Regions from separate parts of the Janthinobacterium breve genome, predicted to be linked through region 4. Evidence: predicted binding sites of a transcription regulator. Region 4 holds the regulator's gene; each other region holds the start of a gene.
The links. The regulator sigma-54, encoded in region 4, starts transcription at its own class of promoters, with help from an activator protein. The targets are predictions, from matches to a motif close to TGGCANGNAANCTGCTTT.
Positions count from the first base shown of each region.

Region 1 (5,580 bases), on a different contig from region 4:
CGTTGCGTACAGTCGGCTTTTCGCGGAGTCGGGAACGTCATCCCATGGGTAGGTTGCAACTACCCGCTTCAATTCTCCCGACCGTCCGTAGCAACGTGAGAAGAATTCTAAGCAGGGCACAAAAAGCTTGCCGCCGTTCGGCAAGTCAAATTCGATAAGCCAATTTGCATCATTCTCGCGCTCGAGCTTGTATACACTTTGCTGGAATGGCGGAGCACGGCGTTTTTGCCTTGCTTCGGACAAAGAGGTAAACCGCCATCCGCTCTCGTTGAAGTTGAGAGAAAACTCTGTTGGTTCGAGATCCAATTCCCCTTTACATCGATCATTTTTCCACACGGTGCCTACACGTACCTGACCAAGTGAGGTCAGGGGTATCCGTCTATGTGCAACCTTATCACCGATTACCCCCGGTGAAATATACTCTCGGAAATGGACGAGGACGTGTGGTTGGGAATTGTCCTTAGGATTTTTGTAAAAACCGGAATACCACCAGGCAACCATCACATCGTTACCGAAGTCAAGAGTGCCCTGGATTCTGATTGCAGTGCTAATTTTTTTGAACTTATGCTTGAACTGAATCGGCATGCTGTCATATCGTGTGCCCATGAATGACCGTGATACGGTTATCCACAGCTGGCGATTTAAAAATGTTGTAGTGAGGCAATTATGGCATCTATTTAGGGAGCGTCGCAGTTATTTTGAAAAAGTCACATGCGGATGGCAATTTCGAAGGGGAGTCCGAAGCTCTAGGCACCGATTTCGCTCAAAACCGCACTGGTTTTCCGTATGGCAACCAGTTATGCTGGGAAACCATCAACAATACCCCGCTATATGACTAACTCCCGGATCCTGTACGCGTATTGCAAAGAACTTAATGAGATCGTAAGCATTGACACCGCTCGTAAGTATTTTGTGTGTGAAGAACCCGCACTTGAGAGCTATCACTTCTTCTGCGATGATGTGAATTGCGCGGGTGGGGCGAAGCCAGTACGCGTCACTGGTGTGAACTACAGAGTCCCAGCTTCGGAGTCTGCGAAGTACGTCACGGCGCACTATCGACTTCTCGATAGCCATCATCAACTATGTCATTGGAATATAGATGCGGATTCGGATGCGCTACGTCCAGGGGAGACTGACGACGATGCGAAACAGCGGCGGTTACGACGGAAGCTTCACGATCTCGTTACGGTGTTTGACCCGGAGCTTGCGGAAGATGATGGGGTAGGACGGCACCGGATACAGCAACCCGCGAATCTCGACAAGGACGTAGATGCCCAAGGACGACCTCCTCGTCACACAAATGGCGACGATGCCGACAATTTGTTAGGCGGGTACAATCGAACGAATCAATTGAGTCGCTTGGTTGAGACATACAAGGAGGCAAAAGTTACGTTGACGAAAGAGGAGTTCAACGAGCTTGAGATTCGTATTGTCAACGAGGGAGTGTTGAGGCTGAACGAGTACTTTTGCCGACTCGCGCGGGCATCGTATGAGACCCGTAATCGAGTGATTTTTGGTGGCGCGACCTTGGTAGGCCGCTATGGACAAGGCTTCAAATTCAAGTTCTATGACAAGGTTGCTAATACGACGGTGTATTTATATGTGAGCCCAGCAAAAATGGCTGGATTCCGCTTCCGTAAATACCTGGAGTTGTCTCTTTGCCGTGCCACGGAAGTAAAGTATTTCACTATATATGCGCTTGGTACTTTGGTCGCTGGTAATCGCGAAGGAAACTCGGACCTGGTCGTTGATGATCTGCGTCATCTTTCACTTGTACTAGGGCCGGAAATTTTGCCATTTGTTAGTGAGTCCAATGCTTTATAGCCTGGCGCGGAGCTCGTCGATGATATAGAACGCGTCCACTGCGTCATACACGGTCATCACCGGATCACGTGCTAAGCAAATGTCACATTGAGTCGGTGGTGTAAAGCTTCCGGAGATTGCGATGGTAAGACTTACCAACCCTGTGGCACCTTCCACATCAACAGAGACGTAGGACTGGTCTCCAATTCTGTATGGCCGGACTTTCCAAGATGGCCCCGCCCCAACTGCCAGCCGCAGAGATGAAATCATGCTATTAAGGATATCTTTGCCCCTAGGCAAGATAGACGCTTCAGTGATTGGCCCTACAGAGAAAAGTGGCATATTTTCCTTAATTGGTATTTTGTTAATTTCCCGGCGCCCATTAGGACATGAATTCTCATATATATTCTGGGATGACCTCGGATTCTTGTGGCAAGCGTGAAATGTCGCAGTTATTTCGGATATGTCGCAGCTATTTCGAAAAGTCACAGCCGCCGCCCACCAGGGCCACGCCGGACGCCGTCTGGTGCGGCGCCCTATAGGGACGACGTTTCCAGTGTTCAACCTTGAAGTGGCCGCCCAGCGAATGCACGGCCGCCGATTCCAGCGCCTCTTCATCGCTCATGGGCGGCAGCACGCCGGGGAAGCGGCTGGCCAGCATGGTCTTGCCTGCGCCCGGCGGCCCCACCATCAGGACGTTATGGCCGCCCGCGGCCGCCACTTCCAGTGCGCGTCGCGCCTGCAGCTGCCCCTGCACATCGGCAAAGTCGGGATACGCAAAAGCGTGTGCTGCCAGCACGGGTTGATGGCGCTGCAGGGCGGTCTGGCTGGCGGACGCGGCAAAATGCGCGCAGACCTCGAGCAGGCTGTGGGCGGGATAGATGCAGGCATCGCTGACCAGCGCCGCCTCGTCCGCGTTCGCTTGCGGCAGGATGAAGGCGCGCGGCGCGCCCGATTGGCTGCGCTGCATGGCAAAGGTCATGGCCAGCGCACCACGGATGGGGCGTAGCTGGCCCGAAAGCGACAGTTCGCCCGCGAATTCATAGTGGTGTAACTGCTCGTCGGGCAACTGGCCGGAGGCGGCCAGGATGCCCAGCGCAATGGGCAAGTCGAAGCGGCCCGATTCCTTGGGCAAGTCCGCAGGCGCCAGATTGGCCGTAATGCGCCGCGCCGGCATCTCAAAGCCGCAGTTTTGCAACGCGGCGCGGACGCGGTCGCGCGATTCCTTCACTTCTGTATCCGGCAGGCCGACAATGGTAAAGGCGGGCAAGCCATTGGCAAGGTGGACTTCGACACTTACCTCGGGTGCCTCCATGCCGGCCAGGGCGCGGCTTTTCAGGACGGCCAGACTCATCAGACTCCCCTGTGGCGCGAGCGCGGTCAGGATCAGTCTAGCGCTTGCAACGCTGTCAGGCTTGAGGTATGCCAGCAAGGCCGTCTATAACACGACCTTGCCGGCGGTACTTCATGCCTTTGGTTCGTTCAGGCGCGTTTCCAATTCGATCAGGCGCAATTCCAGTGCGTCCAGCTTGGCGCGGGTCTTGGCCAGCACTTGTGCCTGGATATCGAATTCCTCGCGCGTGACGAGATCGAGGCGGGCGAAGCCCTGGGTCATCATCGATTTCACGTTTTTCTCGATATCCTTGGCAGGCGAGTTTTCGATGGCTTGATGGATCTTGCCTTGCAAGTCGTTAAAGAAGGTATTCATGTCCATGGTCAGTCCTTTTATGGTGCAGCCTGTGCATCGCACCATTGCGGTGCACAGCGGCGTTAATCTGGTGCGAAACTGGGCGGTTCATTGTGCTTCAGCAGCCTGTATCCGCAGTCCTGGCGGCTTGCCGGGTAGATATGGACGGAAATGCACCTGTCAAGGTGGCAAGAGAGCTGGCACGTATTCTGCTAAAGAAGTGATGAACGCTTTGTGATCTCCAGCCAAGATTTTAAACCTCAACCGCTTTAAAAGTTCAATAAAAGGAAATCGCCATGAAGTATCTGTCCAAGAACATGACTTTAGTAGCAGCGTTGACGCTGGCCATGACCGCCATGTGCGGCAGTGCCATGGCCCAGGATGCAGTGGCAGCGCCTGCTGCGGCCGAAGCCGTACCTGATAACGTGGTGAGCTACAACGTGGCGCTGACCAGCGACTACCGTTACCGCGGCGTGTCGCAAAGCCGTCTTGACCCTGCCATCAGCGGCGGTGCCGACTATACCCACAATCCGACGGGTCTGTACGTGGGCACCTGGCTGTCGAGCATCAAATGGATCAAGGACGGCGGCGGCGATACCAATCTGGAATGGGATATCTACGGCGGCAAGCGGGGCGAGATCAGCAAGGATTTTACCTATGACGTGGGCGGCCTGTACTATTTCTATCCTTCGAATGGGCTGAGCACCAATGCCAACACCTTCGAGCTGTACGGCCAACTCGGCTATGGCCCTATGTATATCAAGTACTCGCACTCGACGAGCAATCTGTTTGGCGTGCCTGACAGCAAGAACAGCGGCTACCTCGATGTGGGGGCCAACGTGGAAGTGCATGATGGCTACATGTTGAACCTGCATGCCGGGCGTCAGAAGGTCGAGCACAACGATGCTCTCAGCTATAGCGATTACAAGATCGGCGTGACCAAGGATTTCGGTGTGGTGACCGTGGCTCTGGCCGCCGTCAAGGCTAATATCACGTCGCTGGCACCGAATGGCAAGAACCTGGCGAAATCCGGTCTCGTGCTGACCTTGTCCAAAACCTTTTAAGCGAGACTGCCATGAAAATGATTACAGCAATCATTAAACCGTTCAAACTGGACGAAGTGCGCGAAGCCTTGTCGGCTATCAATGTACAAGGCATTACCGTCACCGAAGTCAAAGGGTTCGGCCGTCAGAAAGGCCACACGGAACTCTACCGTGGCGCTGAGTATGTCGTCGATTTCTTGCCAAAAACAAAGATTGAAGCGGCCGTTGATGACGCCATTGTTGACCAAGCCATCGAAGCGATCGAAGGTGCCGCGCGTACCGGTAAAATCGGCGATGGCAAGATTTTCGTCTACAACCTGGAACAAGTCATCCGCATCCGTACCGGTGAAACCGGCAACGAAGCGCTCTAAGGGGAATATTGATGCATAAAAATATAACAAAATTGCTCGCCGGGATAGCCTGCCTGTGTGCGTTTGGCGTCGCCACACCGAGCTTTGCCGATGCGCCCGTCAAGACGGAAGCGGCCACGACCACGGCCGTCGCCGCCCCCGCCGTGACGCCGGTTCCTGACGCCGCGCCCGCTGCCGCAGCTCCCGTCCCGGCCGCTGCCGCGCCAGCCGCTGCCCCTGTCGCCAACAAGGGCGACACCAGTTTCATGATGATCAGCACCTTGCTGGTGATTTTGATGACCATCCCCGGCCTGGCCCTGTTCTACGGCGGACTGGTGCGCTCGAAGAACATGCTGTCGGTGCTGATGCAAGTGTTCATGGTGTTCGCGCTGGTCATCGTTCTGTGGTGCATCTACGGCTACTCGATCGCCTTCACGGAAAAAACCGCCTTCTTCGGTGGCTTCGACCGCTTGTTCCTGAACGGCATCTGGGATCCGGCCAAGGGCACGTTTGCCGCCGCTGCCACCTTCAGCAAGGGCGTCGTGATTCCCGAGTTCGTCTTCGTGGCTTTCCAGGGCACCTTTGCTGCCATCACCTGCGCACTGATCGTCGGCGCGTTTGCCGAGCGCGCCAAGTTTTCCGCAGTTTTGGCCTTCGTCGTGCTGTGGTTCACGTTCGCTTACCTGCCAGCGGCCCA
Region 1 covers NZ_JBNYXY010000015.1:134,160-139,739, reverse strand. Annotated here, with positions in the region: gene ACQ4W0_RS27395 (hypothetical protein) at 1-585, opposite strand, end outside; gene ACQ4W0_RS27390 (hypothetical protein) at 787-1,824, shown strand; partial or broken gene ACQ4W0_RS27385 (YifB family Mg chelatase-like AAA ATPase) at 2,294-3,157, opposite strand; gene ACQ4W0_RS27380 (accessory factor UbiK family protein) at 3,269-3,517, opposite strand; gene ACQ4W0_RS27375 (TorF family putative porin) at 3,787-4,554, shown strand; gene ACQ4W0_RS27370 (P-II family nitrogen regulator) at 4,566-4,904, shown strand; gene ACQ4W0_RS27365 (ammonium transporter) at 4,916-5,580, shown strand, end outside.
Region 1: a site for sigma-54 is predicted at 3,689-3,706, ahead of ACQ4W0_RS27375 (TorF family putative porin). Genes of this name have one in related genera too.

Region 2 (5,580 bases), on a different contig from region 4:
AGGCGGACCTGGGCGCTGTCAAAACCTTCCTGCAGCACGATGCGGCTGCCCTCGGCTTCCTGGCGCACGGCCTCGATGGTGAAGTATTCGCGCATGACCTTGGCGCAGCCTTCATGCACGACGCGGGCGGCCGCGCCAATGTCGGCATCGGCATGGCTGCCCAGGTTTTCCTGGGTAAAGTCGATCAATCGCGCTTCGCGTTGCAGTAAGGCAAGTAGTTGCAGGGCGGCGTCCGGCGTGGCTACTTTTAATATGACGGGGGCGGCGGCCGGCGTCGGCACGGGGGCGGGCGCCGGGGCAGGAGCGGCCGGCGCGACAGGCGCAGCCTCGGGCAGGGACAGTTTTTCCACGCGGGCCGCATAGGCGGCGTCCGACAGGGTGCTGAAGAAGGCGCCGAAAGCCAGCGGGACGCGGCGCCAGAACGATGGGTGGGACGATGGTGTGCTCATAGGGAACTCGTTTCTCTGATCTGTAGGGTGGCGTCGGCGGCGCGCTGGAGGGCGGGGCCGCTTCGCATGGTAGTGCATGTGCCGCGCCAATATGGCTGGCTGCGTTTGCCCGCATGATACCAGCTACGGCGCCGCTGCCAAAGCCGCCGCCCCCCGTTCAGCCGACCTGATGCGTGCATTTTCTTTGTTCCTGCGCAAGGAAACGCTCGATTTCGACCTGTTTCGACTAGAATCGCGCATTATCTTTTTGCATGACCTTGATGCCATGTCCACCGATTTTCCCCCCGACTTTTCCATATATCTAGCCAGCAGCATCTACATAGACAGCGACCATCCGGCCGTGCGTGCCAGGGCGGCCGAGCTGGCGGCAGGCGCGGTGGGCGACGCCGCCATCGCGGCCCGCTGCTTTGCCTTCGTGCGCGACGAGATCGCCCACAGCTGGGACTACCAGCGCAATCCCGTCACCTGCCGCGCGTCCGATGTCTTGCAGCATGGCACCGGCTATTGCTATGCGAAGAGCCATTTGCTGGCCGCGCTGCTGCGCGCCAATGGCATTCCTGCCGGCCTGTGCTACCAACGCCTGGCCGTGGGCGAAGCGGGGCCGCCGTTTTGCCTGCATGGCTTGAACGCCGTGTACCTGCAAGAGTTTGGCTGGTATCGCATTGATGCGCGCGGCAACAAGCCCGGCGTCGCTGCCGCCTTCACGCCGCCGCAGGAGCAGCTGGCCTTTCCCGTGCTGGCGCCCGAGGAACGCGATTTACCGGAAATCTGGCCGGCACCGCTGCCGCAGGTGGTGGCTGCGCTGACCGGCTATGCGACCGTGCAGGAAGTGGCGGCGCATCTGCCCGATATTGAATTGCTGCCGCGGCACAAATAACTCGAAGAAAGAAATCATGAAAAAAGTGTATATCAGCCTGATCGGCCTGTTGCTGCTGGCCGGTTGCGGCGGCAAGGGCGAGAGCGCCGGGCAGTCCAGCGCCGCGCGTCTCGATGGCAAGGAAAAAGGCAGCGAATTTCTTGCCTATGAACACAATGTCAGCGTCGATACGAACGAGGCGCAAGTGCGGCCCCTGTATGAAAAAGTGGTCGCCGCCTGCAAGGCCGATACGGACAATGGCTGTCTGCTGCTCGACTCGAGCATCGACGGCGGCCGTTACGTGCATGCGCGCATCAGCATGCGCGCCAAGCCGGCCGGCATCAAGAAGCTCGTCGCGCTGGTCGCGGCCGAAGGCGATGTCACCAGCCAAGGCACCAAGGTGGAAGACCTCGGTCGTCCCGTGCTTGACAGCAAGAAACGCCTGGACATGCTCAAGCAGTACCAAACGCAATTGCAGGACCTGGAAAAACGCTCGGGCGCGAACGTCGACGCCCTGATCAAGGTGACCAAGGAGCTGGCGACCGTGCAAGTGGAACTGGAGCAGGCGACGGCGGCCAACGCGTTGTTGATGCAGCGCATCGACACGGACTTGCTGAACGTGGCCATCAGCGCCGAAGGCAAGCAATCGTTCTGGCGGCCCGTCAAGCGCGCGCTGGGCAATTTCACGGAAAACCTGTCGCAAGGCGTGGCCAACGCCATCACGGCCATGGCCTACATCCTGCCGTGGCTGATCGCTTTCATGCTGCTGTTCCCGCTGGGCCGCAAGGGCTGGCGCCGCTTGCGCGGAGTGCCGCGCAAGGAGTGATACACAAGGATTGATGCCTGCCGCGCACCGTTTTACGGCAATTTCAAACCTGGCTGCACAGTCCTTGTGCAGCCAGGTTTTTTTTTCGTGCGGCGCTGGCCGCGTGCACCATGGCGGACGCCTGCCGGTGCTGGCATGTATTCTGCTTTAACAACATCGTATGCCCAGCTCGACCCCCACGAACCTATCACAGGAGTCCCCATGTCACGACGCATCATCCTGAAAGCGGCCGCCGCCGGCGCACTGGCCCTGGCCACGTCCACCTATATGCAGGCAGCCCTGGCCGCCGATACCATCAAGGTGGGCATATTGCACTCCCTGTCGGGCACCATGGCCATTTCCGAAACGTCGCTGAAAGACGTGGCCCTGATGACGATCGCTGAAATCAATGCCAAGGGTGGCGTGCTGGGCAAGAAGCTGGAAGCCGTGGTGGTCGATCCCGCGTCGAACTGGCCTTTGTTTGCGGAAAAAGCGCGCCAGCTTGTGGCGCAAGATAAAGTGGCCGTGGTGTTCGGCTGCTGGACGTCCGTGTCCCGCAAATCCGTCTTGCCGGTGTTCAAGGAACTCAACAGCCTGCTGTTTTACCCGGTGCAATACGAGGGCGAGGAGCTGGAAAAGAATGTGTTTTATACGGGCGCCGCGCCGAACCAGCAGGCGATACCCGCCGTCGAATACTTGATGAGCAAGGATGGCGGAGGGGCCAAGCGCTTCGTATTGTTGGGCACGGATTACGTGTATCCGCGCACCACCAACAAGATATTGCGCGCCTTCCTGAAAAGCAAAGGCGTCAAGGATAGCGATATCAGCGAGGTCTACACGCCGTTCGGCCATGCCGACTATCAAACCATCGTGGCCAACATCAAGAAGTTTTCCACGGGCGGCAAGACGGCCGTCATTTCCACCATCAATGGCGATTCGAATGTGCCGTTCTACAAGGAACTGGGCAACGCGGGCTTGAAAGCCACGGACGTGCCCGTCGTCGCTTTTTCCGTGGGCGAGGAAGAGTTGCGCGGCATCGATACCAAGCCGCTGCTCGGTCATCTGGCGGCATGGAATTATTTCGAATCCGTCAAGAACCCCGCGAATATGGCCTTCATCAAGCAGTGGAAGGCGTATGCGGTAGCGCAAAAGTTGCCGAACGCGGGTTCCGTGGTGACGAACGACCCTATGGAGGCGACCTATGTGGGCATCCACATGTGGGCGCAGGCGGTGGAAAAAGCCAAATCGACGGAGACGGACAAGGTGATCGCCGCCATGGCGGGCCAGAGCATGAAAGCTCCATCGGGCTTCACCCTGACAATGGACGCGACCAACCACCATTTGCACAAGCCCGTGATGATCGGCGAGATCAAGGCCGATGGGCAATTCAATGTCGTGTGGAAAACCAAGGAAGCAATACGCGCACAGCCGTGGAGCCCGTATATCAAGGGCAATGAGGGCAAGCAAAAGCTGTAAAAGCAACGCCGGCATCATCGGGCATGCGTCCGGTGGTGCTGACCATCAACGCTTTCCCGGGAACTCAATGAGGCTATTCACATCGCTGCTGGTCTTCGCCTGCCTGTGCCTGTCATCCATGGCGCAGGCCGCCATCCCTCCAGAGCTACTGAAACCGCTGTCCGGCGACGACCCCGATGCCCGCGTCGAGGCCGTGGCGCAGATCGCCGCGCTGGCCACGCCCGAGGCCGCCCGCGTGTTGCAAGCCTTGCAGGATGACAGCCTGTATGCCGCGCCCGATGGCAAAGTGTATGTGGTCGACGGCGAGCAAGCTTACGATCCGGCAAGTGGCAAGACTGGTCCGGTGCCCGACGGCATCGATGGCGTGATGGTCAACAACCGCTTGCGCGCCGCCGTGGCGGGCGCCTTGTCGGGCTTGCAGCTGCTGGCGCCGGAGCGCAGCGCCCGGCTGGCGGCGGCGCAAGCCTTGCAAAAGGCTGTCGATCCCGCACAACTCCCCCTGATCCGCACCGCCCTGGGGCGGGAAAGCGATGCTGACATTAAACAACTATTGCAGGTGCTGATCGCCAGCGCCAGCCTGCAGGCACCCGATGCCGCCACGCGCAAGGCCGCCGTGCAGGCGCTGGCGGGCAGCAGCGACGCGCGCCTGCTGCCCGTGCTGCAAGCCATGCTGGACAAGGGTGTGGATGGCCGCGCCAGCGAGCCGGACGAGTCCGTGCAGCTGGCCGCCATCGACACCATGCGCCAGATCAAGGGAAGAGTGTCGCGCATGGAATTCGCCGGTAATGTGTTCTACGGCATTTCGCTGGGCAGCGTGCTGCTGCTGGCCGCGCTGGGGCTGGCCATCACGTTCGGGCTGATGGGCATCATCAATATGGCGCATGGCGAGCTGCTGATGATAGGCGCTTACACGACCTACCTGTGCCAGCTGTTCTTCCGCACCTACCTGCCCGGCATGCAGGAGGCCTACCTGCTGGCCGCGCTGCCTGCCGCCTTTTTTGTTGCCGGCCTGGTGGGCGTGGTGCTCGAGCGCACGGTCATCCGCTGGCTGTACGGCCGGCCGCTGGAAACCCTGCTGGCCACCTGGGGCATCAGCCTGATCCTCATGCAGACGGTGCGCACGATCTTTGGCGCGCAAAACGTGGAAGTGGCCAATCCCGCCTGGATGTCGGGTGGCGTCACCGTGCTGGGCGGCCTCGTGCTGCCGTACAACCGGCTGGCCATCATCGTCTTTGCCGTCGTCGTGGTGGTGGCTGTGTGGTTGATTTTGAACAAGACGCGCCTGGGCCTGTTTGTGCGGGCCGTTACGCAAAACCGCCGCATGGCCGATTGCGTGGGCGTGGCCACGGGCAAGGTCGACATGCTGACCTTCGGCCTCGGTTCCGGCATCGCGGGGCTGGGCGGCGTGGCCCTGTCGCAACTGGGCAATGTGGGCCCAGACCTGGGCCAAAGCTACATCGTCGATTCCTTCATGGTGGTGGTGCTGGGTGGCGTGGGCCAGCTGGCCGGCACCGTGATCGCCGCGCTGGGCCTGGGCGAAGTGAACAAATTTCTCGAACCGGTGGCGGGCGCCGTGCTGGCGAAGATCGCCATCCTCGTGTTCATCATCATCTTTATCCAGCGCCGGCCGCAGGGCCTGTTTGCCATGAAGGGACGCAGCGTCGAATGATTACCTCACTCCGTGTCAACGAGGGCCTGTTTCCCCGGCCCGTCTGGATGGCCATTGCCACCTGTAGCGTGCTGGCGGCGCTGTTGCCGATTTTCAATCTGGCGTTTGCCGAAGGGCATGCGTTGCATGTGTCCGCCTACACGGTGGCGCTGGTGGGCAAGTTCATGTGCTATGCGCTGGCCGCGCTGGCGTTGGATCTGGTCTGGGGCTACACGGGCATCCTGTCGCTGGGCCACGGCGTGTTCTTTGCCCTGGGCGCGTATGCGCACGGCATGTATCTGATGCGCGCCATTGGCGATCAAGGCCAGTACCACAGCAGCTTGCC
Region 2 covers NZ_JBNYXY010000005.1:90,478-96,057, reverse strand. Annotated here, with positions in the region: gene ACQ4W0_RS10675 (DUF2760 domain-containing protein) at 1-449, opposite strand, end outside; gene ACQ4W0_RS10670 (transglutaminase-like domain-containing protein) at 619-1,326, shown strand; gene ACQ4W0_RS10665 (DUF4349 domain-containing protein) at 1,343-2,131, shown strand; gene urtA (urea ABC transporter substrate-binding protein) at 2,333-3,586, shown strand; gene urtB (urea ABC transporter permease subunit UrtB) at 3,654-5,255, shown strand; gene urtC (urea ABC transporter permease subunit UrtC) at 5,252-5,580, shown strand, end outside.
Region 2: a site for sigma-54 is predicted at 2,263-2,280, ahead of urtA (urea ABC transporter substrate-binding protein). Genes of this name have one in related genera too.

Region 3 (5,580 bases), on a different contig from region 4:
GCAGGCATCGTCTTCAAGACCAGCAAGAACGTGTCGCTGTACGCCAACTACATCGAAGCGCTGGTCAAGGGACCGGCAGCCACGGGAACGTACATGGAAAACGGACAGAAGCTGAATGTCGAGAACATGGACGAAGTGTTTGCCCCGTACAAATCCAAGCAAAAGGAAATCGGCATCAAGTATGACGGCGGCAAGCTGGGCATGAGCGCCGCCCTGTTCACCACTGCCAAGCCCTTGCTGGCCGTGGTCGGCAAGCGGGCAGAACTGGCTGGCGAGCAGCGCAACCGTGGCCTGGAGTTGTCGATTTTCGGCACGCCGATGCAGGGCGTGCGCCTGCTGGGCGGCTTGACGTGGCTCGATGCGCAGCAAAGCAAGACCGACGTGGCCGCCAACAATGGCAAGCGCCCCATCGGCGCGCCTGAAACACAGGTGAGCGTGGGCGGCGAATGGGACGTGCCCGGCGCGCCAGGCTTGAGCCTGAACGCCCGCAGCATCTACACCTCGACGCAATATGCGGATCTGGCCAACACCAAGCAACTGCCATCGTGGACGCGCCTCGACATCGGCGCGCGCTACCTGACGCAAGTGGCGGGCCATGACGTGACCTTGCGCGCCCGCGTGGACAACGTGACGGACCGCAACTACTGGTCGTCGGCCGTGTCGTCCTTTAATATTGGCTCCCTGGTGCTGGCCGCGCCGCGCACCGTTGTCGTATCGGGCAGCGTGGCATTCTAAACAGATCGCCGCCAGTGGCGTCACGAAAGCTGTCCGATGAACGGGGCAGCTTTTTTTTCGCGTGCGCGCCTGTGCCGGCACGCCCGATTCGGCGACAATGCCCGCATGAAACGACTCCCTGCCCTGCTGCTCTTGCTCAGCCTATCCCTGCCGGCTGCTGCCCAAAAGCAAGCGGCCTGCCCCTACGCCGCCTGGAAAAGCGGTTTCAAGGGCGATGCGCGGGCGCAAGCCACGTGTTTATTGCGTCCCGTCAAGCTGTATGCGCGCCTGGGCGACAGCGCGCCGCTGCCGGATTTTCTCGGTGTCCACATCGGCCAGCGCACGGGCATCGCCCCGGCCCGCCTGCGCGCCTGGCTGGCCGGGCAATCGATCAGCGAAGCGGACGTGGGCGGCGCCGTCGACGCCCCCCTGTCGCGCGCCGTGGGCCGGTTGGCGGCGCCCATGGCGCGGTACTTCGTCATCCATGACACCAGTTACCCGAATTTCCTGGGGGAATCCATTCCTGCCCACATCAACGATGCCGGCTGGGACTTCAACGACTTTGCGCTGCGCAATCCGGCGCTGGGCGGCGGTCCGAAAGGCCATGTGTATGTGAACCGCCTGGGCGGCTCGCTGCAAGTGCGCGACTTTGGCACGCCCGGCTACGCCAGCAAGCTGGAAAAGGACAAGCCGTCGCTGACGGGCCTGTTCCTGCACGTGGAGCTGGTGCAGCCGCGCAACTCCGTACCGGGCGGCGGCAAGGGCAACGACGGCCTGGCGCCCGATCCGGGCTTTACGCCCGCCCAATACGACCGGCTAGCCCTGCTGTACCTCGCCGCCAGCGTGCGCAAGGGTACGTGGCTGATCCCCGCCTTCCACGCCGTGCTCGATACGGGCTATGCGAACGGTCATGATGATCCACAGAACTTTTCCCTGGACGAATGGTCAGCCTCGCTTTCCCGCCTGCAGGCGGCCTTGCGGCAGCCCGATACTGAACAATAATGCCGTTTCCCTGGCGGCGGATTCGGTGCATACTATTGAAAGCATAGCCATTCCTGTCAGGGAGTTCAGGTGAATATTGCCACAGATCATCAGGCGGATCGCCAGGCAGGCGTACGCCATCCACTGCAGCGCGCGCGGCGCCTCTTTGCCATGCGCGACGCCGTCCTCAGCGTCTGGGAACAGCGCGTGCGCGCCAGCGTGCAAGGCGCTGACCAGTTGCTGACACCCATCCTCACCAATACCCTGCCCGCCTTTTTCGATAACCTGGCCGAGGCGCTGACCCCGGGTCATCCGCGCGAAAACGCCACCAGCAACAGCAACGTTCCCGCCGTGCATGGCAATGAACGGGCGCGCATGACCAATTACGGGCCGGAACAGGTGATCCAGGAATACCAGATCTTCCGCGACTGCTTTGCCGCCGTCGCGCATGAGTCCGGCATCACCCTGCGCGGCAAGGATTGGCAGGTGCTCAACGAATCGATCGATGTGGGCATCCGCGAATCGATACGCGAATTTACCAGCATGCACGAAGGCTTCCGGCGCCGCATCGCGGCCGGCCTGTCGCACGACATGCGCAATCCCCTGGCCGTCATCAGTACCAGCGCCCAGTTGCTGCTCAGGCCAGCGGACCCGGAACGGGTGGTCTTGCTGGCGCACAAGATTGCCGAGCACAGCAAGCGACTCGACAGCATGATCGAGGAATTGCTCGATAGCCTCAGCTACCACCGGGGCCAGCGGCTGCCGCTGGCCCTGAGCCAGTTCGACGTGCTGCCCGTGGTGCACGCCGTGGCCGGCCAGGTCAACCTGCAACGGCCCGACAAATGCCAGGTCAGCGGGCAATCCGTCATTGGCTGGTGGTGCGAGAATTCGCTGCGGCGCGCGCTGGAGAACCTGCTCGACAACGCCATCAAGTATGGCGACGACGCCCCCTTCAGCGTGCACGTGGAAGCGGTCCTCGAACGCCTGATCATGACCGTCCACAATGGCGGCCGCGCCATCGCGCCGGAACAGGCCGAACGCATCTTCGACTACCTGCGCCGCGAGAACGACAACCGCGCGCCAGGTTGGGGCATTGGCTTGCCTTTCGTGCAAAACGTGGCCGAAAGCCACGGCGGCAGCATCGCCGTCGACAGCGCACCCGAAACGGGCACCAGCTTCATTTTCGATGTGCCCGTCGATTGTCGTCCCTTCGTCCAGCCCGCCGACATCCCCAAGAGTGACAGCTAGCGCACCAAATCGGTGCGAGGAACGGCGCGACGCCACAAAAGTGGTCATATTTACACATGTTCACGGCCGCCCTGTTGGCACGTTTCCTGCTGAGCTATACCTAGACACGGCTCAAGGGAAATCACAACATGGCAAATTTTTTCAATGAAATGACTGCGGATGAAGTGAGTACGGACAGCAAGGTACGTGAACACTATCGTGAATTTGACAACTGGCTGGCGCAGCAATCCCCCGAGACCATCGCCCGCAAGCGGGCCGAAGCCGACCTGACGTTTCGCCGCGTCGGCATCACCTTCGCCGTGTATGGCGACGATGCCGGCACGGAGCGCCTGATACCGTTCGACACCATCCCCCGCATCATCCCAGCCGCCGAATGGGCGCAGATGCAGACGGGCCTGGTGCAGCGCGTGCAAGCCTTGAACATGTTCATCCATGACATCTATCATGGGCAAAACATCATCAAGGCGGGCATCATTCCTGCCGAGCAAATCTACAAGAATGCCCAGTATCGCCCGGAAATGCAGGGCATTGCCGTCGCTTCCGACATTTACGCGCACATCGCCGGCGTCGATATCGTGCGCGCGGGCCAGGGCGAATTTTATGTACTGGAAGATAATTTAAGGGTGCCGTCAGGCGTGTCCTACATGCTGGAAGACCGCAAGATGATGATGCGGCTGTTCCCGGAATTGTTCGCCCGCAACCGCATCGCCCCCGTCGACCATTATCCGGACATGCTGCTCGACAATCTGCGCTCCGTCGCCCCCATGGGCGTGGATGACCCCACGGTCGTCGTCATGACGCCCGGCATGTACAACTCCGCCTACTTCGAACACGCCTTCCTGGCCCAGCAAATGGGCGTGGAACTGGTCGAAGGCAAGGATTTGTTTGTCAACGACAACTCTGTGTACATGCGCACCACGCGCGGACCCAAGCGCGTCGACGTGATTTACCGTCGCGTCGATGACGATTTCCTCGACCCGCTGGCCTTCCGCTCCGATTCCTCGCTGGGCGTGCCCGGCTTGCTGTCCGTGTATCGCGCTGGCCGGGTGACGTTGGCGAACGCCATCGGCACGGGCGTGGCCGACGACAAGTCGATCTACCCTTTCGTGCCCGACATGATCAAATTCTACCTGTCGCAAGAGCCGATTCTGAACAACGTACCCACCTATCAGTGCCGCAAAGGGGCCGATTTGTCCTACGTGCTGGCGAACCTGGCAAAACTGGTGGTCAAGGAAGTGCATGGCGCGGGCGGCTATGGCATGCTGGTGGGGCCGGCCTCGAGTGCCGCGCAGATCGAGGATTTCCGCCAGCGCCTGCTGGCCAATCCGGGCGGCTATATCGCCCAGCCCACCCTCGCCCTGTCCGCCTGCCCCACGTATGTCGAGGCCGGCATCGCGCCGCGCCATATCGATTTGCGCCCGTTCGTGTTGTCCGGCAAGACGATTTCCATGGTGCCCGGCGGCCTGACCCGCGTGGCCTTGGGCGAAGGCTCGCTGGTGGTCAACTCATCGCAAGGGGGCGGCACCAAGGATACCTGGGTACTCGAAGCCATTCCCGCTTTTGCAGGAGAAAAAACATGCTGAGCCGCACTGCCGATCATTTGTTCTGGATGGCCCGCTACACGGAGCGGGCGGAAAACACGGCGCGCATGCTCGACGTCAACATGCAAACCTCGATGCTGCCCCAGTCCGAGCAGGACGCCGAGCAGGGCTGGCGCGCCACCCTGGGCATTTCCGAGTTGCAAAGCGCGTATGACCATAAATATGGCCGCTTCCACACGCGCGACGTGCTCGACTTCATGGTGCGCGACCCGAACAACCCGTCGTCCATCCTGGCCTGCCTGACGGGCGCGCGCGAAAATGCCCGCGCCGTGCGGGGGACCTTGACGACCGAAGTGTGGGAAATCCAGAACGCCACCTGGCTCGACATGCAGAAGCGTTTGAAAAGCAATTTGCTGGAAACGGACCCCAGCCAGTTCTTCGAGTGGGTCAAATACCGCTCGCACCTGTCGCGCGGCGTGACCCTGGGCACCATGCTCAAGGATGAAGCCATCCACTTCATCCGCCTGGGCACCTTCCTGGAGCGGGCCGACAACACGGCGCGCATCCTCGACGTGAAGTTCCACGGCGCGCGCGACACGTCGAAAGACATCACACAGCGCGATTTTTACTACTGGGCGGCGCTGCTGCGCTCCGTTTCCGGCTTTGAAATCTACCGCAAGGTCTACCGCGACGTGATCACCCCGGCGCGGGTGGCGGAATTGCTGATGCTGCGCGGCGACATGCCGCGTTCCCTGCTGGCCTGCATGGATGACGTGGTGGAAAACCTCAAGCATATCCGCAACGATGTGTCGGCCGATACGGAACGGTTCGCCGGTAAATTGCATGCCGAGTTAAAATTTGGCCATATCGACGACATCATGAAGGCTGGCTTGCACCATACATTGACGCAATTTCTGGAAAACATCTATGACCTGGGCAACCGAGTCAGCCGCGACTTCCTCGTTCCCTTGGCGGCCTGATGCAGCTCACCATCCGCCACGAAACTCATTACGCCTACAGTGCGCCGCTGGCCTACACCATCCAGCAGCTGCACCTGACGCCGCGTATCGAACCGCAGCAGCGCGCCCTGTCCTGG
Region 3 covers NZ_JBNYXY010000007.1:144,911-150,490, reverse strand. Annotated here, with positions in the region: gene ACQ4W0_RS15115 (TonB-dependent receptor) at 1-735, shown strand, start outside; gene ACQ4W0_RS15110 (hypothetical protein) at 841-1,716, shown strand; gene ACQ4W0_RS15105 (sensor histidine kinase) at 1,786-2,943, shown strand; gene ACQ4W0_RS15100 (circularly permuted type 2 ATP-grasp protein) at 3,072-4,526, shown strand; gene ACQ4W0_RS15095 (alpha-E domain-containing protein) at 4,520-5,464, shown strand; gene ACQ4W0_RS15090 (transglutaminase family protein) at 5,464-5,580, shown strand, end outside.
Region 3: a site for sigma-54 is predicted at 3,019-3,036, ahead of ACQ4W0_RS15100 (circularly permuted type 2 ATP-grasp protein). Genes of this name have one in related genera too.

Region 4 (5,580 bases):
CGCGGGCGACCTGTGGGTGGAAGGCGAAGCGGAGCGCGTGGAATACGACAACAAGACGGAAGTGGTGAAACTGTTTTCCAGGGCCAAGCTGACGCGCCTGGAAGGCACAAAAGTGACTGACGTGGCCAATGGCGCCTTCATCTCGTATGACAGCCGCAAGGAAGAATTTGCGATGGAAAATTCGAATAGCGGCACCAGCACCCCGGATGGCGGCAGCGTGCGCATGGTGATCCAGCCGAAGCCCAAGGCACCGGCGGCGGAGAAAGCGCCGGCCACGCCCGCGCCAGGAAAGAAATAATGGACAATACACGTTGCGGCAGCACCCTGATCGTTCGCGGGCTGCAAAAAACCTATGGCAAGCGGCAAGTCGTACATGATGTCTCGCTGCAAGTCGAGTGCGGCGAAGTGGTGGGTTTGCTGGGCCCGAACGGCGCCGGCAAGACCACCTCGTTCTACATGATCGTCGGCCTGGTGCCGTCGGACGGCGGCACCATTGATATCAGCGGCGTGGATATTTCCCGCCTGCCCATCCACCGCCGCGCGCAGATGGGCCTGTCGTATCTGCCGCAGGAAGCATCCGTGTTTCGCAAGCTGACGGTGGAAGACAATATCCGCGCCGTGCTGGAAATCCAGACCGTCGAAGGCCGTCCCCTGAAGAAGGCCGAGATCGAGGAGCGCCTGGATAAATTGCTGGCCGACTTGCAGATTGAAAAGTTGCGCGAGAACCAGGCGCTGTCCCTGTCGGGCGGCGAGCGGCGCCGCGTGGAAATCGCCCGCGCGCTGGCCACCGACCCGCGTTTCGTGCTGCTCGACGAGCCGTTCGCCGGCGTCGACCCTATCGCCGTGATCGAGATCCAGCGTATCGTGCGTTTCTTGAAGGAGCGCAATATCGGCGTCCTGATCACCGATCATAATGTGCGCGAGACGCTGGGTATCTGCGATCGTGCCTACATCATCAACCAGGGCTCGGTGCTGGCGTCGGGACGCCCCGACGACATCATCGCGAACGAGTCGGTACGCCGGGTCTATCTGGGCGAACACTTCCGCATGTGAGCCAATGAAACAATCATTGCAGCTGCGCACTTCGCAGCACTTGGCACTGACGCCGCAGTTGCAGCAATCGATACGCCTGTTGCAATTGTCTACCCTGGAATTGCACCAGGAGCTAGAGCAATTGCTGACGGACAATCCCTTGCTCGAGCGCCTCGACGATCCGCTTGACCGTTCGCTGCGCCTGCTGTCCGACGGCGCCTTGAGTTCCACGGCCGCGCCGGCCGAAGCACCGCCGCAGCCGCCAGGCCAGGAGGCGCCCGCGGCGCCGGCCGAAGCGGAAACCTTTGATGGCGAGGCGGGCGACAGCCCGGCCGCAGCGGATGGCGGCGACAGCGATTGGAGCGAGGCGAGCCGTGGCAAGGCGCCCGACGACGAAGATTCCCGCCCGCAACTCGAAGCCCATCACTGCACTCTGCGCGAACACTTGATGGAGCAGATGCGCGTGACGGTGCTCGAATTGCGCGACCGCGCGCTGGTCGAGCTGATCATCGACGCGCTCGACGACAATGGCTACCTGGAAGAGACGCTCGACGACATCCTGGCGCGCCTGCCGCAAGAGCTGGAAATCGACGCTGACGAGATGCGCACGGCCTTGTCTCTGCTGCAAAGTTTCGATCCGCCCGGCGTAGGCGCGCGCAATGCGTCCGAATGTCTGGCGCTGCAAATCAAGCGTTTGCCGCATATCGCCATGGTGACGCGGCGCATGGCCCTCGTTATCGTGGAAAAGCACCTGACCTGGTTTGCCCAGCGCGATTTCAACAAGCTGAAAAAAGCCCTCGATTGCGACGAGGAAGACTTGCGCGAAGCGCAGACCGTGATTCGCCAGTGCAATCCGCATCCGGGTGCCGTCTTCGCCTCGGACGTGTCCGATTACGTGGTGCCCGACGTCGTCGTCAAGCGCGCGCGCAATGGCTGGCAAGTCACCCTGAACAATGACGTCATGCCGCGCTTGCGCGTGAACGCCATGTACGCCAACTTGCTCAAGCAGGGCAAGGGCGAGGGCGCCATGGGCGCACAGTTGCAGGAAGCCAAGTGGCTGATTAAGAATATGCGCCAGCGTTTCGACACGATCCTGCGCGTGGCGCAGGCGATAGTAGAAAGACAAAAGAACTTTTTCTCGCATGGGGCCGTCGCCATGCGCCCCCTTGTGCTCCGTGAAATAGCTGATACACTGGGTTTACACGAGAGTACTATCTCGCGGGTAACAACTCAAAAGTACATGTTGACCCCGCATGGCATGTTCGAGTTGAAATATTTCTTTGGTAGCCACGTCGCCACCGAAGCGGGGGGCGAAGCGTCATCGACGGCGATACGGGCATTGATCGTGCAACTGACAGGAGCAGAAGACCCTAAGAATCCTTTATCCGACAGTAAGATTGCGGACATGCTGGGGGAGCAAGGCATGGTGATTGCGCGACGTACTGTTGCCAAATACCGGGAAGCGTTGAAAATTCCGCCAGTGAGCCTGCGTAAGTGTTTGTAAGTTTTTTTCGGTTCCTCTGCGGGCCGGATACGATGGACCGCATGAACCCGATCATCTTTAGGAGTGTGTATGAATCTCACCATCAGCGGACATCATCTCGAAGTCACACCAGCCATCCGTGAATACGTACAAACGAAGCTGGAGCGCGTGAAACGTCATTTCGATCAAGTCATCGATATTGCCGTGATTCTGACCGTGGATAACCTCAAAGAGAAAGAAAAACGTCAAAAGGCCGAAGTCAACCTGCGTCTGAGCGGCAAGACCGTCTACGTGGAAAGCCTGGCGCAAGACCTGTATGCCGCGATCGATACCCTGATCGACAAGCTGGACAGGCAAGTGATGAAGTACAAAACCAAAGTGCAAGGGCACGGTAAAGAGGCGATCAAGCATCTGCCAGACAACTCGGACGAAGAATTCGCCGCCGCTTAAGCGGCCTGCGACTTTGAACCGGTTGTGATCAACTAAGGGCGCACATTGCGCCCTTTTTTGCGCCTGTCGCCCTTGTCGGGTAGCACCATGGGAATGCAATGTTCCGTCTGAAGGCGCTAGAATGTTTGCACTTTTACTTCTTTCCTGCCTGCCATGAGCGACTTCGTCCAGACTTCCATCCGCAACCGCACCGGGCATATCGTGCTCGACCGCCCGAAAGCCCTGAATTCCCTGTCGCTGGACATGGTGCGGGTCCTGAGCGCGTCCTTGCTGGGCTGGCGCAACGATCCGCAGGTGGACGCCGTCTTCATTCGCTCCAGCAGTGAAAAAGCCCTGTGCGCCGGCGGCGACATCCGTTTCTTTTATGATGCGGGCCTGGCCACGCCGCAAGAGGGCAGCGCCCAGCTGGAAGATTTCTTTACGGAAGAATATGCCTTAAATCATTTAATTCATTTCTATCCAAAACCGTATATTGCCGTGATGGATGGCGTGGTCATGGGCGGCGGCATGGGCGTGGCGCAAGCCGGGCCCGGCAACCGCCTGCGCATCGTTACGGGCCGCACGCGCATGGCCATGCCGGAAGTCAATATTGGCTTGTTCCCGGACGTGGGTGGCAGCTATTTCCTGTCCCGCCTGGCGGGCCAGCTGGGTCTGTACCTGGGCTTGACAGGTCTGACGATCAACGCGGCCGATGCCTTGTACACGGACCTGGCCGATGTGTACCTGCCCGAGGCGCGGATGGGGGCGCTGCTGGCCCTGTTTGAATCGACGCCGGGCTAGGCCTTGCCGGTGGCCATCAAGGCCCTGGCCGCACCGTTCCAGGCCGAGGCGGGCGTTTCTGCCCTGGCCACGGCGCGCGTGGCGCTGGACCGCCACTTCAGCGCCCCTTCGGTGGCCGCCATCATGGCTTCGCTGGCGCAGGACGACAGTGCGTTCGCCGGCAAGGCGCTGGCGGCCATGCGATTGCGTTCGCCGCTGATGATGTCGGTGACACTGGAATTGCTGCAGCGGGGCGCCCATCTGGGCGTGGCAGATTGCCTGCGCATGGAGCGCAGCGTGGTGCGCCACAATTTCGAGCATGGCGAAGTGCTCGAGGGCGTGCGCGCGCTGGTGGTCGACAAGGACAATGCGCCGCGCTGGAATCCTGGCAGCCTGGACGAGGTCGACGCGGCCATGGTGGCGCGTTTCTTTGCCCCCGTCTGGCCGGCGCAAGCGCATCCGCTTTACCAGCTGAATTAACAACGCCGAATAAAACCGTAGCGAGCGGAAGGGAGAGGTGGTTGAGAAGCGGAACTGTGCTTTATGCACAGTGAGCATCGCAGACCATCTATACCGACGCGCAGTAGGTTTTATTGGCGTTCTAGCTACGTTCGCGGTGGCGCAGCACGACCCGTTCATTCGGACCGAAATACTGCGCCAGCCGTTCCGCCATGTACACGGAGCGGTGCTGGCCGCCCGTGCAGCCCAGTGCCACCGTCAGGTAGCTGCGGTTGTCGGACTTGAATGACGGCAACCATTTTTCGATGAAGGCGCGGATGTCGGCCAGCAGTTCCAGCGCGCTGGGCTGCGCGTCGAGGAAGGCGATCACGGGCGCGTCGCGTCCGTCGAGCGGGCGCAGCGCCAGGTCGTAATAGGGGTTCGGCAACGCCCGCACGTCGAAGACGAAATCGGCGTCCAGCGGCACACCCAGCTTGAAGGCAAACGATTCAAAGAACAGGGTCAGCGGGGCGCGTTCGGAGGCGACGATATCCTTGATCCAGGCGCGCAATTTGTTGGCGCTCAATTCCGAGGTGTCGATCACATGGCCCAGCTGTTCGATGGCAGACAGGCGTTCGCGCTCTTCCGAGATGCACTCGATCAGGGTGCGGCGGCTGGCTGGATTCTGATTCGGACGCAATTCGTGCGACAGGGGATGGCTGCGCCGTGTTTCGGAGAAACGCGCCACCAGCGAATGCGTGGTCGCCGTCAAGAACATGACTTTGACGTCGTGCCCCTGGTCGCGCAGCAGCGCCACATTGTGTGGCAGGCTGGTCAGCGACTCGGCACTGCGGGCATCGACGGCGACGGCCAGTTGCGGTGTCCCTTCGTCGAGCAGCGTTTGCACCAAACTGGGCAGCAAGGCCGGTGGCAAGTTGTCGACACAATAGTAGCCGGTATCTTCCAGCACATTGAGCGCGACGGATTTACCGGAGCCGGATATTCCGGTGATAAGGACGATATGCATAGGCCGATCATACAATAAAGTTAGGCGCTCTGCTCCCGAGGCAATGATCTTTACAAATTATTGCAATTTTGACTGTCGTGTTGGTTAAACAAAAGAGCGAGGACGCTTTGCAGACTAGTCCCCGCTCATTGCAAGTCTTTGTCTTTCCATGAACTCCTGCAAAGTGTCGATGCCGCGCAGCTGCAGAATCGTGTTGCGCACGGCCGCTTCCAGCAGCACGGCGATGTTGCGGCCGGCGGCCACGGGGATGACGACCTTGCGCACGGGCAAACCCAGCACGTCTTCCGTGGGGAACAGGAAGGGCAGGCGCTCGACTTCTTCTTCCAGCGCGTTGCGGCGCACCAGATGCACGATCAGTTTCAAGCGCATCTTGCGGCGCACGGCCGTTTCA
Region 4 covers NZ_JBNYXY010000004.1:304,390-309,969, forward strand. Annotated here, with positions in the region: gene lptA (lipopolysaccharide transport periplasmic protein LptA) at 1-298, shown strand, start outside; gene lptB (LPS export ABC transporter ATP-binding protein) at 298-1,053, shown strand; gene ACQ4W0_RS09405 (RNA polymerase factor sigma-54) at 1,058-2,536, shown strand; gene hpf (ribosome hibernation-promoting factor, HPF/YfiA family) at 2,606-2,965, shown strand; partial or broken gene ACQ4W0_RS09415 (enoyl-CoA hydratase/isomerase family protein) at 3,119-4,204, shown strand; gene rapZ (RNase adapter RapZ) at 4,326-5,189, opposite strand; gene hprK (HPr(Ser) kinase/phosphatase) at 5,304-5,580, opposite strand, start outside.